One region of the Halomonas sp. CSM-2 genome, then DNA from elsewhere that is predicted to be linked to it. Evidence: predicted binding sites of a transcription regulator. Region 1 holds the regulator's gene; each other region holds the start of a gene.
What was found. The regulator sigma-54, encoded in region 1, starts transcription at its own class of promoters, with help from an activator protein. The targets are predictions, from matches to a motif close to TGGCACNNNNNTTGCTNT.
Positions count from the first base shown of each region.

Region 2: a site for sigma-54 is predicted at 3,208-3,225, ahead of B7L15_RS06485 (NarK family nitrate/nitrite MFS transporter). Genes of this name have one in related genera too.
Region 3: a site for sigma-54 is predicted at 1,780-1,797, ahead of B7L15_RS10310 (formate/nitrite transporter family protein). Genes of this name have one in related genera too.
Region 4: a site for sigma-54 is predicted at 2,798-2,815, ahead of glnL (nitrogen regulation protein NR(II)). Genes of this name have one in related genera too.

Region 1 covers NZ_NBYR01000005.1:92,023-97,200, reverse strand. Annotated here, with positions in the region: gene lptA (lipopolysaccharide transport periplasmic protein LptA) at 1-448, shown strand, start outside; gene lptB (LPS export ABC transporter ATP-binding protein) at 459-1,208, shown strand; gene B7L15_RS05390 (RNA polymerase factor sigma-54) at 1,313-2,734, shown strand; gene hpf (ribosome hibernation-promoting factor, HPF/YfiA family) at 2,821-3,129, shown strand; gene B7L15_RS05380 (PTS sugar transporter subunit IIA) at 3,134-3,607, shown strand; gene rapZ (RNase adapter RapZ) at 3,684-4,565, shown strand; gene B7L15_RS05370 (HPr family phosphocarrier protein) at 4,622-4,891, shown strand; gene pmbA (metalloprotease PmbA) at 4,913-5,178, opposite strand, start outside.
Region 2 covers NZ_NBYR01000006.1:88,766-93,943, forward strand. Annotated here, with positions in the region: gene B7L15_RS06470 (L,D-transpeptidase family protein) at 1-1,163, opposite strand, end outside; gene B7L15_RS06475 (murein L,D-transpeptidase catalytic domain family protein) at 1,291-2,013, shown strand; gene B7L15_RS06480 (patatin-like phospholipase family protein) at 2,039-3,085, shown strand; gene B7L15_RS06485 (NarK family nitrate/nitrite MFS transporter) at 3,382-4,734, shown strand; gene B7L15_RS06490 (nitrate regulatory protein) at 4,802-5,178, shown strand, end outside.
Region 3 covers NZ_NBYR01000010.1:74,875-80,052, reverse strand. Annotated here, with positions in the region: gene B7L15_RS10320 (alpha/beta fold hydrolase) at 1-578, shown strand, start outside; gene B7L15_RS10315 (MipA/OmpV family protein) at 575-1,339, opposite strand; gene B7L15_RS10310 (formate/nitrite transporter family protein) at 1,949-2,761, shown strand; gene cynS (cyanase) at 2,834-3,274, shown strand; gene B7L15_RS10300 (fructosamine kinase family protein) at 3,278-4,117, opposite strand; gene tal (transaldolase) at 4,186-5,139, opposite strand; gene xylB (xylulokinase) at 5,152-5,178, opposite strand, start outside.
Region 4 covers NZ_NBYR01000003.1:149,467-154,644, reverse strand. Annotated here, with positions in the region: gene B7L15_RS19300 (DUF6435 family protein) at 44-220, shown strand; gene ntrC (nitrogen regulation protein NR(I)) at 243-1,673, opposite strand; gene glnL (nitrogen regulation protein NR(II)) at 1,670-2,728, opposite strand; gene B7L15_RS03570 (DUF4124 domain-containing protein) at 2,935-3,465, opposite strand; gene glnA (glutamate--ammonia ligase) at 3,546-4,952, opposite strand.

The DNA of each region.
Region 1 (5,178 bases):
TTTTTACGCAACCGCAGATAATCACCAGCAACCGGTTGAAGTCGTCGCCGACCAGCTCGACCTGGATCAGCGCGCCGGTACAGCGGTCTACACCGGCAACGTCGAAGTTCGCCAAGGCAACATGCTGATAAGAGGCGACGAAGTGGAAATCCAGCGAAATGAGGAAGGCGAGCTCTCGCGGGCCACGGCGCTGGGCGAACGGGCCTATTTGCGGCGGCAGCCCGAAGACCAGGATGGCCCGATGGAAGGCTGGGGTCGAAGGGTGATTTACCATGTCGCCGAGCGACGCGTCGAGTTGATTGACCAGGCGGAAATCATCCAGCAAGGCGACCGCTTCACCGGGGGGCGGCTGGAATACTTTATCGACCGCGAGTTCGTCAAGGCGCGCTCCGACGTCGACAATCAAGAGTCGCAGCGCATCCGCATGACGCTGCAACCCGAGGGATAAGGAGAGCCTGATGGCAGTTGCCGACAACAGCGCAACACGAACGCTATACGCCCGCCATTTGGCGAAAAGCTACAAGCGCCGACGCGTCGTAAAAGACATCAACCTGGATATCTCACAAGGCAGCATCGTCGGTTTGCTCGGCCCCAACGGCGCCGGTAAAACCACTTCATTCTACATGATTGTCGGCCTGGTCAAGGCAGATGCAGGCAGCGTCGGGATTGATAGCCTGGACCTTTCCCGAGCACCCATGCACGAGCGTGCCAAGGCAGGCATTGGCTATTTGCCCCAGGAGGCGTCGATCTTTCGCAAACTCTCCGTCGCCGACAACATCATGGCCATTTTACAAACCCGTCACGACCTGGATCGAGCCGGACGCGAAGCACGCCTGGAAACACTCCTGGAAGAGTTCCATATTACCCACATCCGCGACAATATGGGCATGAGCCTTTCCGGAGGCGAACGGCGCCGCGTCGAGATCGCCCGGTCCCTCGCGACAGAGCCTGCGTTCATCCTGCTTGATGAGCCTTTCGCAGGTGTAGACCCCATCTCCGTGGGCGATATCAAGTCGATCATCCGCGCCTTGAAGGAGCGAGGTATTGGCGTATTGATTACCGATCATAACGTGCGTGAAACGCTGGATATTTGCGATGTGGCGTATATCGTCGGCGACGGGCATATTATCGCCAGCGGTTCGCCGGCCGCCATTCTTGACAACCAGGAGGTGCGTGACGTTTACCTAGGTGCTGATTTCCGTCTCTAAAGCCAGCAGTGGCATATTTATTGCCGATGGCATACTTATTGCACTTGCACCCAAACACAACTCGCACTAGGGTGGATGCTTTCCGATAAACGAGTGGTTCTCAGATGGTCATGAAAGCTTCTCTTCAACTGCGGATCGGCACTCAGCTCACCATGACACCCCAGCTGCAGCAGGCAATTGCCCTGCTACAGCTATCAACGCTCGATTTACGCCAGGAAATCCAGCAAGCGCTTGACGCCAACCCCATGCTCGAGCAGGAAGATGAGTTCAGCGAAAGCGAGCAAGCTGACAGCGAGCCGGAAGCAAGCGAGTGGGCAGATAGCATTCCCAAGGAGCTATCCGTCGATAGCGACTGGTCAGATACCTATCAGGATACGATGGGCAGTGGCAGCACAAGTAGCGAGGGACCTGACTTCGAGCGCCAGGCCACCGGGCAAACGCTGCATGGCCACCTCCTCTGGCAACTCGCCATGACCGATTTGAGCCAACGTGAACAGTTGGTGGCCGAGAGCCTGATTGACGCACTGGATGCTAACGGTTATCTCACCCAGCCCCTTGCCGATATCCGCGAAGGACTGCGAGACCAGGGCGTGGAAGGCCTCAGCCAGCGCGAGGTTGAAACTATTCTACTGCGACTGCAACAGTTCGAGCCCACCGGCATCTTCGCCCGCGATCTTCGCGAATGCCTGATGCTTCAGCTCGCCGCACTACCCGGTGACACACCGCTGCTGATTCCTGCGCGGCGTCTGGTTCGCCAGTTCCTTGAAGCGCTGGGTAAAAATGATCAGCGCCTCCTCAAGCGAAGACTCGGCCTGGACGATGTGCAACTCGATGACGTCATCCAACTGATCAGAAGCCTGGACCCGCGCCCCGGCAGCGTTTACAGCGCCACTGACGATAGCTACGTGATTCCCGACCTGGTAGTTCGCCACGATAACGAAGGCTGGCACCTCGAACTCAACCCAGAGGCCTTACCCAAGCTCAGGATTCAACCCGACTACGCTAGCCTGATCAAGCGCGCCGACAAGAGTCATGATAACCAGTTCCTCAAGGATCACTTGCAGGAAGCCCGCTGGCTGATCAAAAGCCTCTCCAGCCGCAACGACACCCTGTTACGCGTCGGCCGCGAAATCATCACTCGCCAGATCGGCTTTCTCGAACACGGCGAAGAGGCCATGAAACCGCTTATCCTGGCCGATATTGCCGATGCGGTAGAGATGCATGAGTCGACCATCTCTCGCGTCACCACCCAGAAGTTCATCCATACACCGCGGGGCATTTTCGAGCTTAAATACTTCTTTTCCAGCCAGATCAGTGGCCAGGACGGCGACAGCCACTCCAGCACGGCCATTCGCGCTCGTCTCAAAAAACTGATTCAGGAAGAACCCCCCGGCAAACCTTTGTCAGATAGCCGTCTTGTCATCCTGCTGGAGGAAGCCGGCATCCACGTGGCACGTCGCACGGTTGCCAAATACCGCGAAGGCATGGGCATCCCTTCGTCCAGCGAACGGCGTCGCTTACGTTAAGCAAACGGAAACTCAACACAAGGGCTTTGCTTAACGCCAAAAAGGGTTACAATCGAAGGACAGTCCGACGGATAAGGAGTACGTCAATGCAAGTCAATATCACCGGTCATCATGTAGATCTGACTGACGCCTTGCGTGACTATGTCAACGAAAAGCTGGAACGCGTTGAGCGCCATTACGACAACATCACCACCGTGCAGGTAACGCTCTCGGTCGAAAAAGAGCGTCAACAGGCCGCCTGCACACTCCACGCTGCTGGGGCTGACTTGCATGCTGAGGCCCTCGATAATGACATGTACGCCGCCATCGACGCCCTGGCGGACAAGATTGATCGACAGCTCGTTAAGCATAAGGAAAAAGCACAAGCCCGCGCCCAGGGCGCAGGTGTGCGTTAATTCAATGACGTTGGCCACAATCCTCCCCCCGGAACGCGTTCTCTACGATGTGCCCGGGGGCAGCAAAAAAAGGGTGCTGGAGTTTTTCAGCACCTTTATCGCACAAAACATTCCCAGCCTCGACAGCCAGGAAGTGTTCAGCCGTTTGATTGGTCGTGAACGCCTCGGCAGTACGGGGATTGGCAACGGCGTGGCGATTCCCCATGCTCGAAGCCCGCACTGTGATTCACCTATCGCCGGCTTTCTCAAACTCAATGAAGCGGTCGACTTTGACGCCATTGATGGCGACCCGGTTGACCTGGTGTTTGTTCTTCTCGTGCCTGAAGAAGCCGACGACACCCACCTCGCACTGCTGGGACAAGTTGCTTCCATCATGAATGATGCCGACACGCGCCAGCAGCTACGTAAGTCGGGTAGTCAACGTGAATTGCTGGACCTCATCTCCGCCAAGATACGCGACCAGGCGGCCAGCCTTTAATAGGTCGGCACGTAATGAACCGTCCTGACCAAGGGGCGTTTATCCAAGTCGCTTGACCGCAAGCAAGAGAGCCTTCATGCAACTCGTCATTATTAGTGGCCGATCGGGGTCAGGCAAATCGATAGCCTTACAGGCACTGGAAGATCTGGGTTATTACGCCATTGATAACCTGCCCGCCATGCTATTGGACTCGCTGGTGGATGAGTTGCGTGATCAGGGTGATCGCTCCCACTTGGCTGTCAGCATTGATGCACGCAATCTGCCAGGCGCACTTGCCAAACTTCCAGAACTGCTCAAAGAGCTTCGACAGCGGACCATCAAGTGCCAGATCGTGTATCTCACCACCGACGCACGTATTTTACTGGAGCGCTATTCAGCCACTCGCAGGCGGCATCCGCTCACGCGCAACAGCAGTCTCACGCTAGAAGAAGCCATCGACAAAGAAGAGCAAACGCTGCACGAGATACGCGATCTGGCCGATTTGACCATCGACACAACGCGGCTTTCAGTCCATGACCTTCGTCGGCGCATCACCGACCAAGTCGCCCATCAGCGGCGCGATGAGCTAACGCTGACCTTCGAGTCCTTCGGCTATAAGCGCGGCGTTCCGCTGGATGCCGATATTGTCTTTGATGTCCGTTGCCTGCCAAACCCCTACTGGGACCCTGTGCTACGAGGCTCCACTGGCCGCGATGCCGACATCATTGCGTTTTTATCCAGCTACCCACTGGTCGATGACATGACCAGCGATATTCAGGCATGGCTTGAACGCTGGCTGCCCGCCTACCAGCATAGCCAGCGCAGCTACATGACCATTGCGATCGGCTGTACCGGCGGTCAGCATCGCTCCGTGTATATGGCTGAACAACTGGCGCAACGCATCGCCAGCCAACAGGGCGAAGTAAAATTACGCCACCGCGAGCTAGGCTTGCAGTACACGGTTAACGCGCCGCTTTAAGTTCGAGCCACATTGACCCGCTATCACGAAGACCCTCATAGCCAAAAGGAACCAGGGTGCCAGAACGTAGACTTACCCTCACTAACCAACGCGGTCTTCACGCGCGGGCCGCCACGAAGCTTGTTCAGTGCAGTCAACAATTTGACGCCAACGTACGCATTTGCAAACAGCAACAGGAAGCCGATGCCGCCAATATCATGGCACTGCTGATGCTAGCGGCGCCCTGTGGCACGGAGCTATGCATCAAGGCAGAAGGCGATGACGCCGAACAGGCGCTGGATGCCATTCAATCGCTGTTCGACGCTCGCTTTGACGAAGACAAGTAAAGCCCTGCCTTCAACGCTTGGTTAGTTACCGGCGATGGTCATGCCATCAATCAACCAGCTACCGGAATGGATGCTACCCCGGCGGTCGATATCATCTCCCACGCCTACCAGGCCTCCGAACATACGCTCCAGGTTGCCCGCAATAGTGAACTCCTCGATCGGGTATTGAACCACGCCTTTCTCGACCCAGAAACCGGCCGCACCGCGGGAATAATCGCCGGTCACGCCATTGATTCCCTGCCCCATCAGCTCAGTCACCCAGACACCAGTGCCCATTTGCTCGAACA
Region 2 (5,178 bases), on a different contig from region 1:
TTTTCCTCGGCTAGATAGCCCACGTCCTCACGAACACGCGGTAATACGTCCTCACGCATGATCGTCGGCGGGATGGTCCAGCTTGGATTTAACGTTAGATGAGTAATCGCCGATTGAATCACCGGCGTTGCACGCTGGGGGGAACCTACCACGACGCGGGTCTGCCAATGCTCGCCGCCTGGCCGATTGTAATGCAAGCGGTAGCCGGCAAGGTCGACCCACACCCTTGGCGCATTGTCCGGCTGAGATCCCATCCAGCGCGCACGCTCAAGGTTCACCTTGAGCTGTTTGGCCCGCAATGACAGCGGGACGTTAAGCGCGCGTCGGGTTTGTTCGCCGACCACGCCATCTTCCTGAAGCAGATGGCACCGTTGAAAACGTTTGACGGCCGCCGCCAGCGGCGCATCAAAATGTCTTTGATCAGGGGTGTCGACGTCTACCAGCGGATAAGCCTGCGGGTTAGCCGCCAGCAGGTGAGGCTCGCCCCAGTGCGTCAGTCGACGACGCAACGTTAAAACATCATCATGTTGATCGCCAGGTCTGAGCGATTCTTCACGATGATCAAGGTAAGGCACGCTCGACTGCAATGACCGCGATTGGAAATCAATAAACGCAGCTCTTAGTCGACGGTACGCCGAGGAGTCCGGACGTGCCTGGTCAAACGCCGCCGCCATATCCATCTGATTAACGGCCTTGGCCACCGCCCCCATCGAGTAACCTCGCGATGGCCGCTCAGCATCCCATTGAGCACTTAACTCTCGGGGATTCACCTGGCCACGATTCAAATGATCAAGCGCCTGCAAAAGCGCCTGGCTCGCTTGCAACTCAAACGTCACCTGGGCAGACTCCCCACCTGCCTGGCTGCGCTCAAACGCTTCCATGAGCGACGCTGACGCGTAGTTCTCAGGGTTTATACCGTCCTGCTCAAGCGCATTGAGACCTGCCACAAGCGCTTCCACGCTTGCCGCCGTCGTCCATACAGGCTGATAATCGCGGTATTGATAGAAACTTTTGATCGGCAACTGTTGTTCACTCGCCGTCACACGCACTTCCAGCGTGTCGCTAATGGGTGTTGTGTCTGCACCAGCACCACCCACCGCACCTACGCTCAGGCAAAGCGCCACCCCCATCGCCCATCGTCTTAATGGCTGCCGCTCGTTCATTGCCCTCTCCTTGCGTTACTATGGCTGTCCCAATAATGTACGTACTTACTTGTTATCATAGCGCGTTAGTGACTGCCTAACCGCGTTGTACTTTTCAGTATGGACCTATCTTTCAGGATGGACTTATATGGTGCCATTTTTTTCGCCGCGTGCCTGGCTTATTTACCTGCCCGCCACGTTATTGTCACTCCCGATCCATGCCTCCAGTTTTTATAGCCACATCGATAGCGCACCGCCCAATGGCGTTCTGCCGTTAAACCACCAACTGCTTCAGCTCGCGCCAGACGCCAGTCCGGAGGCGCTTCGCCTCGCTGCTAAAGCGCTCAGCTGTCGCGACCCTCACGCCGAGCGCTTGGCGGTGATCGATTACTCTCTACCGTCAACCGAGCCGCGGCTGTGGGTGTTCGATCTGGCCCAGCACGAACTGATGTTCCAAGAGCTCGTCTCCCACGGTCAAGGGTCGGGGGACGCCCTGGCGGAGACGTTTTCCAACATCCCCGACAGCCACCAATCCAGCATCGGGCTGTTTAAGACCATGAACAGTTACTACGGCCGCAATGGCTATTCACTGCGCTTGGAAGGCCTGGAGACCAACGTTAACGACAACGCCTACGAACGAGCCATCGTCATTCACGGTGCCGACTATGTCAGCGAAGCCTTTATTGACCAGACGGGGCGACTGGGTCGCAGCCACGGCTGCCCGGCGGTTCGCGAAGAAGTCACCTACCCCTTGATCGACAGCTTAAAGGGCGACCACTATGTGTTTGCCTACTACCCTGACCAGGAATGGGTGGCAACCTCACAGGTGATCAACTGCCCCAACGCACCGTCACTTGCCCACCGTTTTTAACGACTTATACCCAGGAGGCAAGTCGATGACGCAACCTAAATCGTTAGACCTGGCATTACAGGGCGGTGGTTCTCATGGCGCCTACACCTGGGGCGTCATTGACCGCTTACTGGCGGACTCAAGGGTCGAGATCGAGGGCATCAGCGGCACCAGTGCCGGTGCGATGAACGGCGTGGTCATGGCCGACGCGCTCACCCGGGGCGATAAAGAAACCGCCCGCGAGGCCTTGCACGATTTCTGGCGGGCCGTCAGCCGAGCGGGGATGGCAAGCCCTATTCGTCGCTCACCGCTGGACAAGCTGACCGGGAACTGGAGTCTCGAACACTCGCCGGGTTATATCGCCATGGACCTGATGAGTCGGCTGGTCTCGCCCTATCAGTTCAATCCTCTCAACGTGAATCCTCTACGCAACATTGTGGCCGAACGGATCGACTTTGATCGGGTCCGCCGCTGTGAACAGCTCAAACTCTTCGTTACTGCCACCAACGTCCGTACCGGTAAGCAGCGGGTCTTTCGTCGGCATGAGATGAGCCTTGATGCGGTCATGGCCTCCGCTTGCCTGCCATTTGTGTTCCAGGCCGTTGAAATTGACGGAGAAGCCTATTGGGATGGCGGCTACATGGGGAATCCGGCGCTTTTCCCGCTGATGGAGGAATGTAGCGCACGCGATATTCTGCTCGTTCAGATCAACCCCATTCGACGAGACGACTTACCCACCACGGCGTCAGCCATCATGAACCGCCTTAATGAAATCACCTTCAATTCAGCGCTGATCAAAGAGGTGCGCATGATCGCCATGCTTAAACAGGTGCTTGACGCCCAGGGTATCGAGAACTGCTATCAGCAGGCGTTGTTCCACCGCATCAGCGGTGAAGGTGCGTTACTGCCACTGTCGGTATCCAGCAAGCTGAATGCCGAGTGGCCCTTTCTATGCCACCTGTTTGAACAGGGCCATGCCGCCGCCGACCGCTGGCTGGAAGACAACATCGACGCGCTCGGCGAACGCTCCACGCTGGATATCGACGATGTCTATCTGGATGAAAGCCCGGCGCCTGCTACAGCACCAAACTAAGCCAAACCAGGCCTGCTGATGCCCAATGATGCAGCATTAGCATGATATTTATCTTTCAACCTGTTCCTCAAACACTCTCCCTTCAATAGTAACCAACTGATTAAAATAATAAAAAATAACCATGGCAACCACTTTGCATAAATGTAAGCAGTGGTGGTAGGCGTGGACCAGGCCCAAGCGGGTACGAGTGCGTCGAACCTGACCTTCAATGAAGAAGGCATGTTCTCGTGAACCGATGACGCTGCGTGTTCACGCGCAGGGTGTTGAACTCGTAACAGAACCCGTGAGGCCATCCCATGGATATTCGCAACAAAGCCAACCGTATTCGGTTGCTCAATTTCTCTACGCCACAAATGCGCGCTTTCCATTTTTCGTGGTTTGCTTTCCATCTCTGTTTTTTTGGCTGGTTTGGCATTGCGCCGCTCATGGCGGTGGTACGTGAAGACCTAGCTCTCACCCAGACCCAGATCGGTAACACCATCATCGCCTCGGTCGCGATCACCGTCATTATCCGCCTGGTGATCGGCGTATTATGCGACCGTCTCGGGCCACGCAAGACCTATTCCGGCTTGTTGCTGCTCGGTTCCATCCCGGTGATGGGCATCGGCCTGGCCGACAGCTTTGAAACCTTCCTGCTTGCGCGCCTGGCGATTGGGGCCATCGGTGCGTCGTTCGTTATCACTCAATACCATACATCCATCATGTTTGCGCCCAATGTCGTGGGTACCGCCAACGCCACCAGTGCCGGCTGGGGGAACCTGGGCGGCGGCACGACACAGATCGTCATGCCGTTGATATTTGCCGGTATGTTGATGCTTGGAGTTAACGAGGCGTTGGGCTGGCGGTTAGCCATGGTCGTGCCAGGCGTTGTGCTGTTCTTCACCGGCATTGCTTATTGGCTATTTACCCAGGATGCGCCCGATGGCAACTTTGACGAGCTGCGCGCTCTTGGCGAGCTACCGCCCGCCAGCGGCGAAAACGGCGCGCTACAAAGCTTTACCGTCGCGGCAAAAGATATTCGCGTGTGGGCGCTGTTCGTCGTGTATGGGATTTGTTTTGGGGTGGAACTGACGATCAATAACATCGCCGCCATCTACTTTTTCGATAATTTTGACCTGACACTTGCCACCGCTGGTCTGATTGCCGGCCTGTTTGGCTTGATGAATATCTTTGCCCGTACGCTGGGCGGCATATTTTCTGACTTGTTTGCCAAACTGGGGGGCCTGAAGGGGCGCGTGCGCTGGTTACTGGTCGCTCTCATTTGTGAAGGCATCGCCCTGATCGCTTTTTCACAAATGCATGTACTAAGCCTGGCGATCGGTATCATGCTGGTGTTCAGCCTGTTTGTGCAGATGGCCGAAGGTGCGACTTACGGGGTGGTACCCTTCATCAATAAAAAAGCCCTGGGCGCGGTGGCCGGTATTGTGGGCGCAGGCGGCAACGTTGGCGCCGTCTCTGCCGCCTTCCTGTTCCGCAGTGAAAGCCTGACCTATCAGCAAGGCCTCTTCTACCTGGGGTTAGCCGTCCTGGCCTTGGCCTCGTGCGTCCTGCTGGTACGCTTCTCCGATGCGCAAGAAGCCGAAGAGGCAGCCGCCTACCGAGAGGCGGTGGGCGACGATACCGGGGCGGGTGCCCTATCGTTACGCTAAACGACGCCGATTGCGCACTTCCAGGGAAGTGCGCAATCAATGGCGGTGAGCACAAAGGAAACGCATTATGTCTTCAGCTCAACAGCTACTGTTAACCGCCAAACGCTGCGATATCGACAACCTGACCCATCTGGCGACAACCTGTGACATTGTGGGCGACATCAGCCACTTCATTCACATGCTGCAGCGTGAGCGGGGCGCGTCGACGGTTTTCCTGGTTTCCCAGGGCAGCCGCTTTAAAGAACGTCGCGCGACTTACCGCCAGCATAGCCAGGATGCCGAAGCACTGATGCGTCGTCGCCTCGAGGCATTAAGCAAGGAAGCGCGTCCCCAGGCGGCTGCGCGCCTGCTGCGCCGCATTGCCATGGTATGGGCGGCGCTGGATGAACTCAGCACGCTGCGCCACGCCATTGACACCTTAGCCATTACACCCGACGCGGCAAC
Region 3 (5,178 bases), on a different contig from region 1:
AAAACACCGCGCAGCGAATTCGCTGCCTGGTTCTCAATGACGTAGGCCCCGAGCTGGACAGCCAGACGCTGGCCGAAATGGCAACCTACTTTAGCGTGCTCAAACGTTTTTTGACGCTCAGTGAGCTACAACAGGCACTTGAGCAACATTACCAGGGGTTTGGTGACCTCAGCCGCTTTGAGTGGCAGCAGATGGCACTAAGCAGTGCCCGCCGGCTGCCTGATGGCAGTTGGAGCTTTCATTACGATCCCCGCATAAGCGAGCAGTTTGTTCACGATACGCCCCGCGACACATGGCGCGACTGGCAGCAAATCCGCTGCCCGCTAATGGTTATTCGGGGTGAACATTCCACGCTACTTCGTGCCGGGAGTGTAGAACGCATGCAGGTCGACCAGCCGCATATGGAAACGCTTGAGGCGCCGGGATGTGGCCATGCCCCTATGCTCAACAATGATCAGCAGGTGGCTCCCCTCAAGCGCTTTCTGAGCCGCTATGGCGACATTGCCTCTCCCCAGACAGCTACCCCGGGGCAGCGGATCAGTCGTTGGTGGCAACGTCTGATCCACCCTCGCGGCTAAAAATGATAGTTGATCAGCGCACCACCCATCACTTGGGTCTTGTCACCCACGTCATCCACGATCGGGCTGTCCGCGGCATCGCCTGTTAACCGCGTCACGCCGAGTAACCCCGTTACCGACCAATCGCGGGTCAGGTAATAGCTCAGGCGGCTGTTCAGCCCGTAACGGACATAGCCATCGTTCGGGCGGTAGATGGCTAGCCCTGAGCGCGCACTTTCTGCTGGCGAAATGCCGAACATGTCGCGAGTCCAGTCATCGCTTGAGTAGGTCAACTCAGGACCAATCGAAAACGCCATTTGCTGAGACAGCATGGTGCGCCAGTTGACTTTCAGGTCAGCTTCATAGCCGTCTACATCGCCGCCTAGAGGAGCTTTCGTCGCGGCTTCCAGCCCCCACGGGCCGTTTGAATAGCGGACACGTACGCCCGCCGCTGCACCATCGTCTACCTCGTCAAGGCCGCTTAGCTCGCCATCGTTATCACGCCCCGGCAGGTAGGTGATGAACGGTGAAACCTTCCAGTTTCCCTGGCGAAGTAAATTCCAGCCAATACCATCACGGACACTGGCATAAAAGGTATCACCATAGGTAACGCTGGCACTTGGCCAGCCACGCGTTTCATTTTTGTCGCTACCCAGATAGTCGGGAACGCTAAATACACCGGCGCCAACGCTGCCTTCCCACTGGGCCAAAGCGCTACCCGATGCAACCATCAGCAACGTGGATAGCGTAAAATATGATAGGGCAGATAGTCTCGATCTCATGGTTAAAACCCACTGTTATCATTTAGGTTTGGAAGCAATGCCTTAACCAACCAAAGGCCGTCTTCCTTGACGTAAGCAATCAGCGACAAATCCTGACCAGGAATGGCCAGCTGCAAATGAATTGACGATCAGCGTGGCGCAGGAGCCACGCCTAACATACATTTATGTATGTAAGCTAGCATTCGCCTTCATTTCCGTCAATTTAACTTCTCCCACCGAATCAACGCTACCACCGAGACAATCAACGACAGAACGGCCTTCTTGCAACAAGATCGTGCACAGCCCACAAGCGTGCCCCTCAGTGGTGCAGCCCTCACCGAGCAAGCCTTGCGATGGCTGATTCTCACCACACCACTGGAAAATATAAATTCGACCTTAAAAAAAATAAATCAATGAAATAAATCGATTTTACGATTTTCTCAGCCCTCCAGTTAATAAATTGGCATGCCAAATGCAGCACCCTGACAACGAGCTCAGCGCCTGCAATACCCAGATCCAATCGAAGAGCTAACTCAAAAAGCTAACGCAAAGGGCTAAAGACTAAAGGACTAACACTGGACATTCAGGCGCGGCGTTAATCAACCGAAAATGACACAGGAAAACCTATTCATGTCATATCTAATGCCAAGTGAGTTTGTTACCAAGCTGGTAGACCAGGGTGAAGCGAAAGTCTATATGGGCACCCGGGATACGCTTATTCGCGCCTTCATGGCGGGGGCCACCCTGGCGTTGGCGGTTATTTTCGCCATTACTATCGCCACCCAAACAGGTAATTTCCTGATTGGAGCGCTGCTCTTTCCCGTGGGCTTTGTCATGCTCTACTTGATGGGTTATGACCTGCTCACCGGGGTTTTCACGCTGGTTCCAATCGCCTGGCTCGATAAACGACCCGGGGTCACCCTGCCACGGATGCTCAGGTGCTGGGGGCTGGTAGGACTTGGTAACCTGGGGGGCGCCTTGTTCATTGCCACGTTTGGCTATATGAACTTCACCATGGGCGGCACTGAGGAAATCAACGCCGTCGGCCAGACCATGATGTCTGTCGGTGAAAGCCGTACTGTGGGTTACCAGGATGCTGGCCTAGCCGGTTGGATTGTGCTTTTCCTGAGGGGCATGTTCTGCAACTGGATGGTTTCCATGGGGGTTGTGGGTGCCGCCATCTCGACAACGGTATCCGGCAAGATCATGGCCATGTGGATGCCGATCATTGTGTTCTTCTATCTTGGCTTCGAGCATTCCGTGGTCAACATGTTCCTCTTCCCGATTGGCCTGATGATGGGCGCTGAATTTACGCTGTATCAATACATCATGTGGAATGAAATCCCCACGGTTCTGGGTAACTTGGTCGGTGGTCTGACATTGGTCGGTCTGGTTCTTTACACCACCCACGTGCGTACCCAGCCCAAGAAAAATTTATCTTGATCGAGATCCATTGTCTTAAAACAGCTAACAAAACAGGGCGCCATGCGCCCTTTACCACACGGGAGAACTCTCATGGATAAACTTGAAATGCGCCACACCCTGCTTGCCGCCAAAGCGCGCAAGAAAATGAGCTGGGATGATATCGCCACCGCTTTCGGGATGTCGCCTGTGTGGGTAGCGTCAGCTTGCTATGGCATGAACAGCGCCAGCCCCGATATCGCCCAAAAGATCTGCAACACGCTGGATGTCGAGAGCGACGTTGCCGATGCCCTGGTGACATTCCCGACCAAGGTGTGGGATGAAGCCATCCCACAGGACCCCTTCATTTATCGGCTCTATGAAGTTGTCGGCGTATATGGCGAGACACTCAAGGATGTGGTGCAGGAGCAGTTTGGCGACGGCATCATGAGTGCTATCGATTTCACCATGGACGTCGATAAGGTGGAAGATCCCAAAGGCGACCGTGTTCTGCTTACCCTGAATGGCAAGTTTTTACCTTATAAGTCCTGGTAACGCCTACTTCTGGTACGCCTCGAGCGCGGTAATGCTGCGTTCAACGCCGCTGCGATAGCTCGCCCCAAAGAGCAGCAAATGATTAAGCAGCGGGTAGAGTTGAAATAACGCTTCACGCCTCGGCCAATCGGCCGGGGCGTCGCCGTTCCAGTAGGCCTCGAAAAAGCGTTCATCCAGAGAGCCAAATAGGGTCAACATGGCAATATCGACTTCCGGGTAGTGACGATATATCGCCGGGTCGATAATGGCGGGGCCACGCGGCGTGAACATCACATTGCCCGACCACAGATCGCCGTGCACCAGGCTCGCGGGCCTGTCGGGCAGCCAATCTTCCAACTCATGTGCCTGACGGGCGATGCGCTCATAAAGCTTTTTATCGAGCAAACCGCGCTGATAGCAGGCGTCGCCGAGAGGCAACAGCCGCCGCTCGCGCTGAAAAACACGCCCATCGTCCAACGGTGCATTGGGCTGAGGGGTGCTGCCACAGGCGTTATCCCAGTGCCAGCCATGTTGCTCACCGACGCTTGCGTGAAGCTCTTTGAGGCCTTCACCCAGCGCTGAACTATCGCGTCGGCCGGATGCTTCAAGCGTCTCCATTACCAGCCAGCTGTCGGAAAGGCCCAGCACCTGAGGGACAATCAAGATGGAACACGCTCCCTTTAACGCCCGCAGTGCCTCGGCTTCACCGCGCAGCCGCTGCGCGTCGTCATGTTTGACGACGACGCTGCCCTGTTCGGTATCAAGCTGATAGACGGCCGCAATATCGCCACCGCCAAGCGGCGTTAATGCGCCCTTGGGGGTAAGGTCGAGTGTTTCCAGTAACGCGTCTAGGGCCGAGTCCATTGCATGCTCCTGTGCGCTGAATGTCTGTCTATTATGACTGCCGACTGCCGACTGTCGGCGACGTCGACTCACCCGAGCCGCTGATGAATGAGCTTTTCCAGTTCAAGCTGGTCATCGTGGAAACGACGGATACCTTCCGCCAGCTTGTCGTTGGCCATCGCATCCTGATTGTGACCCCAGCGGAAATCAGCTTCACTCAAAGCCGGTAACGGCTGACCGTTGCCGGTATGTGCCGCAATCCGGGGCGTCACTTCACCTTCTGCCGAGGCCAGCTCTTCAAGCAATGCCGGGGAGATGGTCAACCGTGGGCAGCCCGCCAACGCCAGCACCTGGCCGGTGGTGCGGAAGCTGGCACCCATCACGACGGTATCGTAGCCGCCCTGATTAGCGCGTTCACAAACACCACGCACGAACAGAACACCCGGGTCGTTTTCTGGTGTGTAGTCATTGCCGGTGGCGTTCTTGTACCAGTCGGTCACGCGCCCCACGAAGGGCGAGATAAGAAACACGCCCGCATCAAGGCAGGCCTGGGCCTGGGCATCGCTGAACAGCAGCGTCAGGTTGCACTGAATGCCCTCTCGCTCGAGCACTTCGGCGGCGCGAATGCCCTCCCAGGTAGACGCCAGCTTGATCAGCACACGGTCGCGGCTAACGCCTCGGGCTTCATAAAGCTCGATCAGCTCGTGAGCCTTGGCGATGCTCGCCTGGGTGTCAAACGACAGTCGGGCCGCCACTTCGGTGGAAACACGCCCCGGTACCACCGCGGCGACTTCACTACCCACGGCAACCGCCAAACGGTCTACCGCGTGGGTGACCTGCTGCTCGCGAGCACCACCGGACGCCTTAACCTGGCTCAACTCCTCATCGATCATCGCCTGGTAGCCCGGCAAACTAAACGCTTTGAGCAACAGCGACGGATTGGTGGTGGCGTCTTGCGGCTGGTAACGACGAATCGCCTCCAGATCACCGGTATCGGCCACCACCAGTGAGTGTTGTTTTAATTGCTGTAGTTGATCCAACATAAATGCTCCTTATTAACCGGGTGCCTTCAATGAATGAGT
Region 4 (5,178 bases), on a different contig from region 1:
TCCAAGGGTGTACAAACAATGTACACACAGAAGGAGAGCGTCCATGTTTGGCCTTTTCAAGCGCGACCCCAAAAAGAAGCTACAGCAAGACTACGAACGCAAGCTGCAAGCCGCCATGGAGGCATCACGCAACGGTGACATGCGGGCAAATGCCACCTTGACGGAGGAAGCCGATGCGCTGCTCGCTGAAATAGAACGCCTGAAACAAGAAGGCAAGTAACGTAAGCTCATTGCGGCTTGCGCTACTCGTCCGCCGCCAGCGCAGGCAGCAGCGTTTTCAGTTTGCGGGTCAACGTATTGCGCCCCCAGCCCAGTAATTCTGCGGCCTCGCCCTTACGCCCGCCGGTGTGCTTGAGCGCGGTTTCTATCAAGATGCGTTCGAAATCCGGCACGGCCTCTTCCAGCAAATGGGTGTGGCCTTCTGCCAGGGCGTGATCCGCCCAATCGCGAAAAGCGCTCCGCCAGTCACCGTGGGCACTTGACTCAGAGGCGCTGGGTGCGCGCAATTCCGCGGGCAAATCTTCTACCAGCACTTCACGTCCCGAGGCCATCACCGTCAGCCAGCGGCAGATGTTTTCTAACTGGCGAACATTGCCCGGCCAGGGCAGGCGGGTCAGATGTGCTTCCGCTTCGGGGGTCAGCACTTTCACATCCGTGGACAGCTCTTTGGCCGCCTCGGCCAGAAAGTGACTCGTCAGCCTGGGGATATCCTCACGGCGCTCGGCCAGCTTCGGCAAGTGGATGCGAATGACGTTCAGGCGATGAAACAAGTCTTCCCGGAAGCGCCCATCGTCGACCAGTGATTCAAGGTTCTGGTGGGTGGCCGCGATAATCCGCACGTCGACTTTTGTCGGCGTATGCCCCCCCACGCGATAGAACTCGCCGTCGGCCAGTACGCGCAGCAACCGCGTCTGGGTTTCAGCCGGCATATCGCCAATTTCATCCAGAAACAGCGTGCCGCCATTGGCCTGCTCAAAGCGCCCCTGACGCTGTGAAGTGGCACCGGTAAAGGCCCCTTTCTCATGGCCGAACAGCTCGGACTCGATCAAGTCCCGCGGAATCGCCGCCATGTTCAGCGCAATGAACGGCTTGCCCTGGCGCGGGCTGTGCTGATGTAGCGCCTCGGCAACACGTTCTTTACCGGTGCCCGACTCGCCATTGATCAGCACGGTAATATGCGAATGAGACAAACGCCCGATCGCCCGGAAAACCTCCTGCATGGCAGGGGCTTCACCGATAATTTCCGCGTTGAGCCCCTCCGGCACCGTGACCGGGCGCTGACGTTCGCGCGCATGGGCAATGGCACGACGCACCAGCGCCAGCGCCTCATCCACGTCAAACGGCTTGGGTAGATATTCGAAGGCGCCGCCTTGATAAGACGCCACGGCGCTGTCCAGGTCCGAATGCGCGGTCATCACGATCACCGGCAAATCGGGGTGGGCCTCGCGTACCCGGGCCATCAGGTCCAGGCCATCAATTCCCGGCATGCGAATATCGGTAACCAGGACATCCGGCGGACTCTCGAGCAAGCGGGAAAGGGCCGTGTCGGCACGCTCGATACATTCAACCTCGAGATCGGGTTGCGCCAGCGCACGTTCAAGTACCCAGCGAATCGCACGGTCATCGTCAACAATGACGACCCGCGCAACATCATTACGGGCAGGCTCTGTCATGACGCTTCTCCGGTGACATTAATAACCAAGGGAATCAATAAACGAAATTCGGTGCGCCCTGGGCGTGAGTCGCATTCGATCAGTCCTTGATGTTGGTGCAAAATTGATTGGGCGATCGACAGTCCAAGCCCGCTGCCTTCGGCACGGCCCGAGACCATCGGATAAAACAGGGTTTCTTGCAGGGAGCCGGGAATGCCGGGGCCATTGTCGATAATGCCCACCTCGCTGACCAGGCGGTGCCGCTCGGCGCCCAACGTAAACTGGCGGCGCGCACGGGTGCGCAACGCCAGCGTCGGTGTCGGCGTCTCGGCATCGCCCATGGCCTGAACCGCATTGCGGGCCACATTCAGCACCGCCTGGATCATCTGCGCTTCATCGCCGAACAGGTCCGGCAGGCTGGGATCGTAATCCCGTTGAATATCGACCCAAGGGTGCTCAGCGATCAGCAATGAACGCACACGTTCGAGCACCTTGTGAATATTGACCGGCTCGTGTTTGACGATGTAATTGGGCCCCAGCATGGAATCCACCATGTCCCGTAGCCGGTCAACTTCTTCGACGATGATATGGGTAAATTCACGCAGCGCCGGGTTATCCAGATCGCGTTCAAGCAACTGCGCCGCGCCACGAATACCACCCAACGGGTTTTTGACTTCGTGAGCAAGGCCGCGCGCCAGCACCTTGATAGTTTCCTGGCGGGTGGTGAGCGCCTCCTCGCGGGAAATCTGCATCAGCCGGTCGCGGGGCTCGACCTCCAGCAACAGTTCCGTGTCGGACAGGGGGGTTACCGTATAGTCGACGGTGAGCGGATCGCGATTCAGCGGCGTAATGCGCGCCTCACGCTGGGTAAAGGGATGAAACGCATCGCGGGCTTTGGCCAACACCTCATCGATGCTTTCATCACCGCCCAGCATCTCGTCCAGGCTCATCCCCCGCACACGGCTGAGGCTAACGGCAAACAACGCCTCTGCGGCAGGATTCATCCAGCACACATTGAGGCGGCCGTCCAGCAGCAGCACCGCCGTGGTGAGGTGTTCAAGTAAACGCTGGTGCATGGTGATGTCTTGCAAAGTCGCCTCGTCCATTATCTTGGGTCAGCCTTCCGCTGGAAAGATGTAGAGAGAACTGCAAAAAGCGCGCCAAATGGGCCAGCGTGCTGATTTGCACGGCACTTGCGCCGTGTGGCGGTGCATGGCGAGTCGTTTTAGCGCAGGTCATCGACGCTTCCAGCGACCACATGCACCATAATGGCGCATTGACGCTATTCTGCCACCACAATCGTCACCGTGTTTGTGCGGTGCTGCCGTCGCCCATGGCTATCCAATAGCTCAGCCTGAAGCCGATGCCGACCGGTGGGCAAGTTTGCCAACCAGAACACATCGCTGTGCAGCGCCGACTGGCTAAGCTTGCCATTCACCCGCAGCTGTACCCGATGATCATCACGTAACCGGGGGCTAATACTCAGCATTACCGGCGTGTCGGCACCCACCTCGGTGCCATCGCTTGGCGAGCGAATCTGGAAGCGGTCGTAAGGCATGAAGGGCTGGCCAGGTGAGGTGGCCGGTGGCTCATCGGACCTCTCGGCGTATTCGCTTGGCAATCCAGGCAACGGCGCCAGCTCAAGCGCTTCCCCACCCTCGCTCGGGGTGTCGGAAAAGGTGACATTGCCGTGTTCATCGACCACTCGATAGACGGTTGATGATGCAGCCGTAACATCCACCCATACGGCCAGCACCAGACCAAGGCCGATGCCCCAGCCTTTGGTCAGCGCCATTAACACCTTGCGCAACATGCGTCCCCCTCAACTAAAAAACCCCGCCGTGGCGGGGTTTAGGATCATCTGCACCACATAGGTGAGATTAGCCGCTGTTGTTAGCAGCTATAATACATATCAAACTCGACCGGATGCGTGGTCATGCGGATCCGCTCCACGTCTTCCATCTTGAGTTCGATGTAGGCATCGATCATTTCGTCGGTGAACACGCCACCTTCGGTCAGGAAGGCCCGGTCGGTGTCCAGCGCTTCCAGCGCCTGATCCAGGCTGCTTGCCACGGTGGGTACCGACTTGCCTTCTTCCGGCGGCAGGTCGTACAAGTTCTTGTCCATGGCGTCGCCAGGGTGAATCTTGTTCTTGATGCCGTCGATACCGGCCATCAGCATCGCCGCAAAAGCCAGGTACGGGTTGGCCGTCGGGTCAGGGAAGCGGGTTTCAACACGCTTGCCTTTCGGGCTGGCCGTGTACGGAATACGAATGGATGCCGAACGGTTACGGGCACTGTAAGCCAGCATGACCGGTGCCTCGAAACCCGGTACCAGGCGCTTGTACGAGTTGGTAGAAGCGTTGGTGAAGGCGTTCAGGGCACGGGCGTGCTTGATGATGCCGCCAATATAGTAAAGCGCCATTTCGGAGAGACCCGCGTACTCGTCGCCTGCGAACTGGTTGGTACCGTCCTTCCAGAACGACTGGTGAACGTGCATGCCCGAACCGTTATCACCCACCAGCGGCTTCGGCATGAAGGTTGCCGTTTTGCCGTAGGCATGCGCCACGTTGTGGATCACATACTTCATTTCCTGAACTTCGTCGGCTTTCTTCACCAGCGTGTTGAACTTCACACCGATTTCGTTCTGACCAGCGTTGGAAACTTCGTGGTGGTGAACTTCTACCGACTGGCCGATCGCTTCCAGGGTGTTACACATGGCACCACGGATATCGTGGAAGCTGTCGACCGGTGGAACCGGGAAGTAGCCGCCTTTAACACGCGGACGGTGGCCCAGATTGCCACCTTCTACCTGGCTGTCCGTGGCCCATGCACCTTCTTCAGACGTGATCTTGTACATGGCGCCCTGGATGTCGGATTTCCAGTGGACTTCGTCAAAGATGAAAAACTCGGGCTCAGGACCGAAGAAAGCCGTGTCGCCAAGACCGGTTGACTGCAGGTACGCCTCGGCGCGCTTGGCAATGGAGCGTGGGTCACGGTCATAGCCCTGCATGGTGGCCGGTTCGATAATGTCACAGCGCAATACCAGCGTGGCATCTTCAGTGAACGGATCGAGATAGGCAGTGCCATCTTCGGGGCGCAGAATCATGTCGGATTCGTTGATGCCCTTCCAGCCGTTGATGGACGAACCATCAAACATCTGACCGTTTTCGAAAAACTCTTCGTCCACATCGCGGGCAGGCACGGTCACGTGCTGCTCTTTACCGCGGGTGTCGGTGAAACGCAGGTCTACCCACTTAACATCATGCTCTTCAATTAGCGCGAGAGTCTTGGCTGACATAGTGTCCTCCGGTATGAGCGTGGCTTAAAGCTAATGACAGTAAGCTACCAATAAATGTTGTTCGACATGTCGCGTGCATCATGGCACGCCTGCCTTGCTTATTCACTCAACGTTTGTCCGTTGCCATCAACAGAACGTCTAGCGATAGAAACCGGCTAATGTTGTAGCACGCCGCCAGGCGATTTGCCTATGACCTACTAGCCGCTACCGCAAATAATGCAGGTTG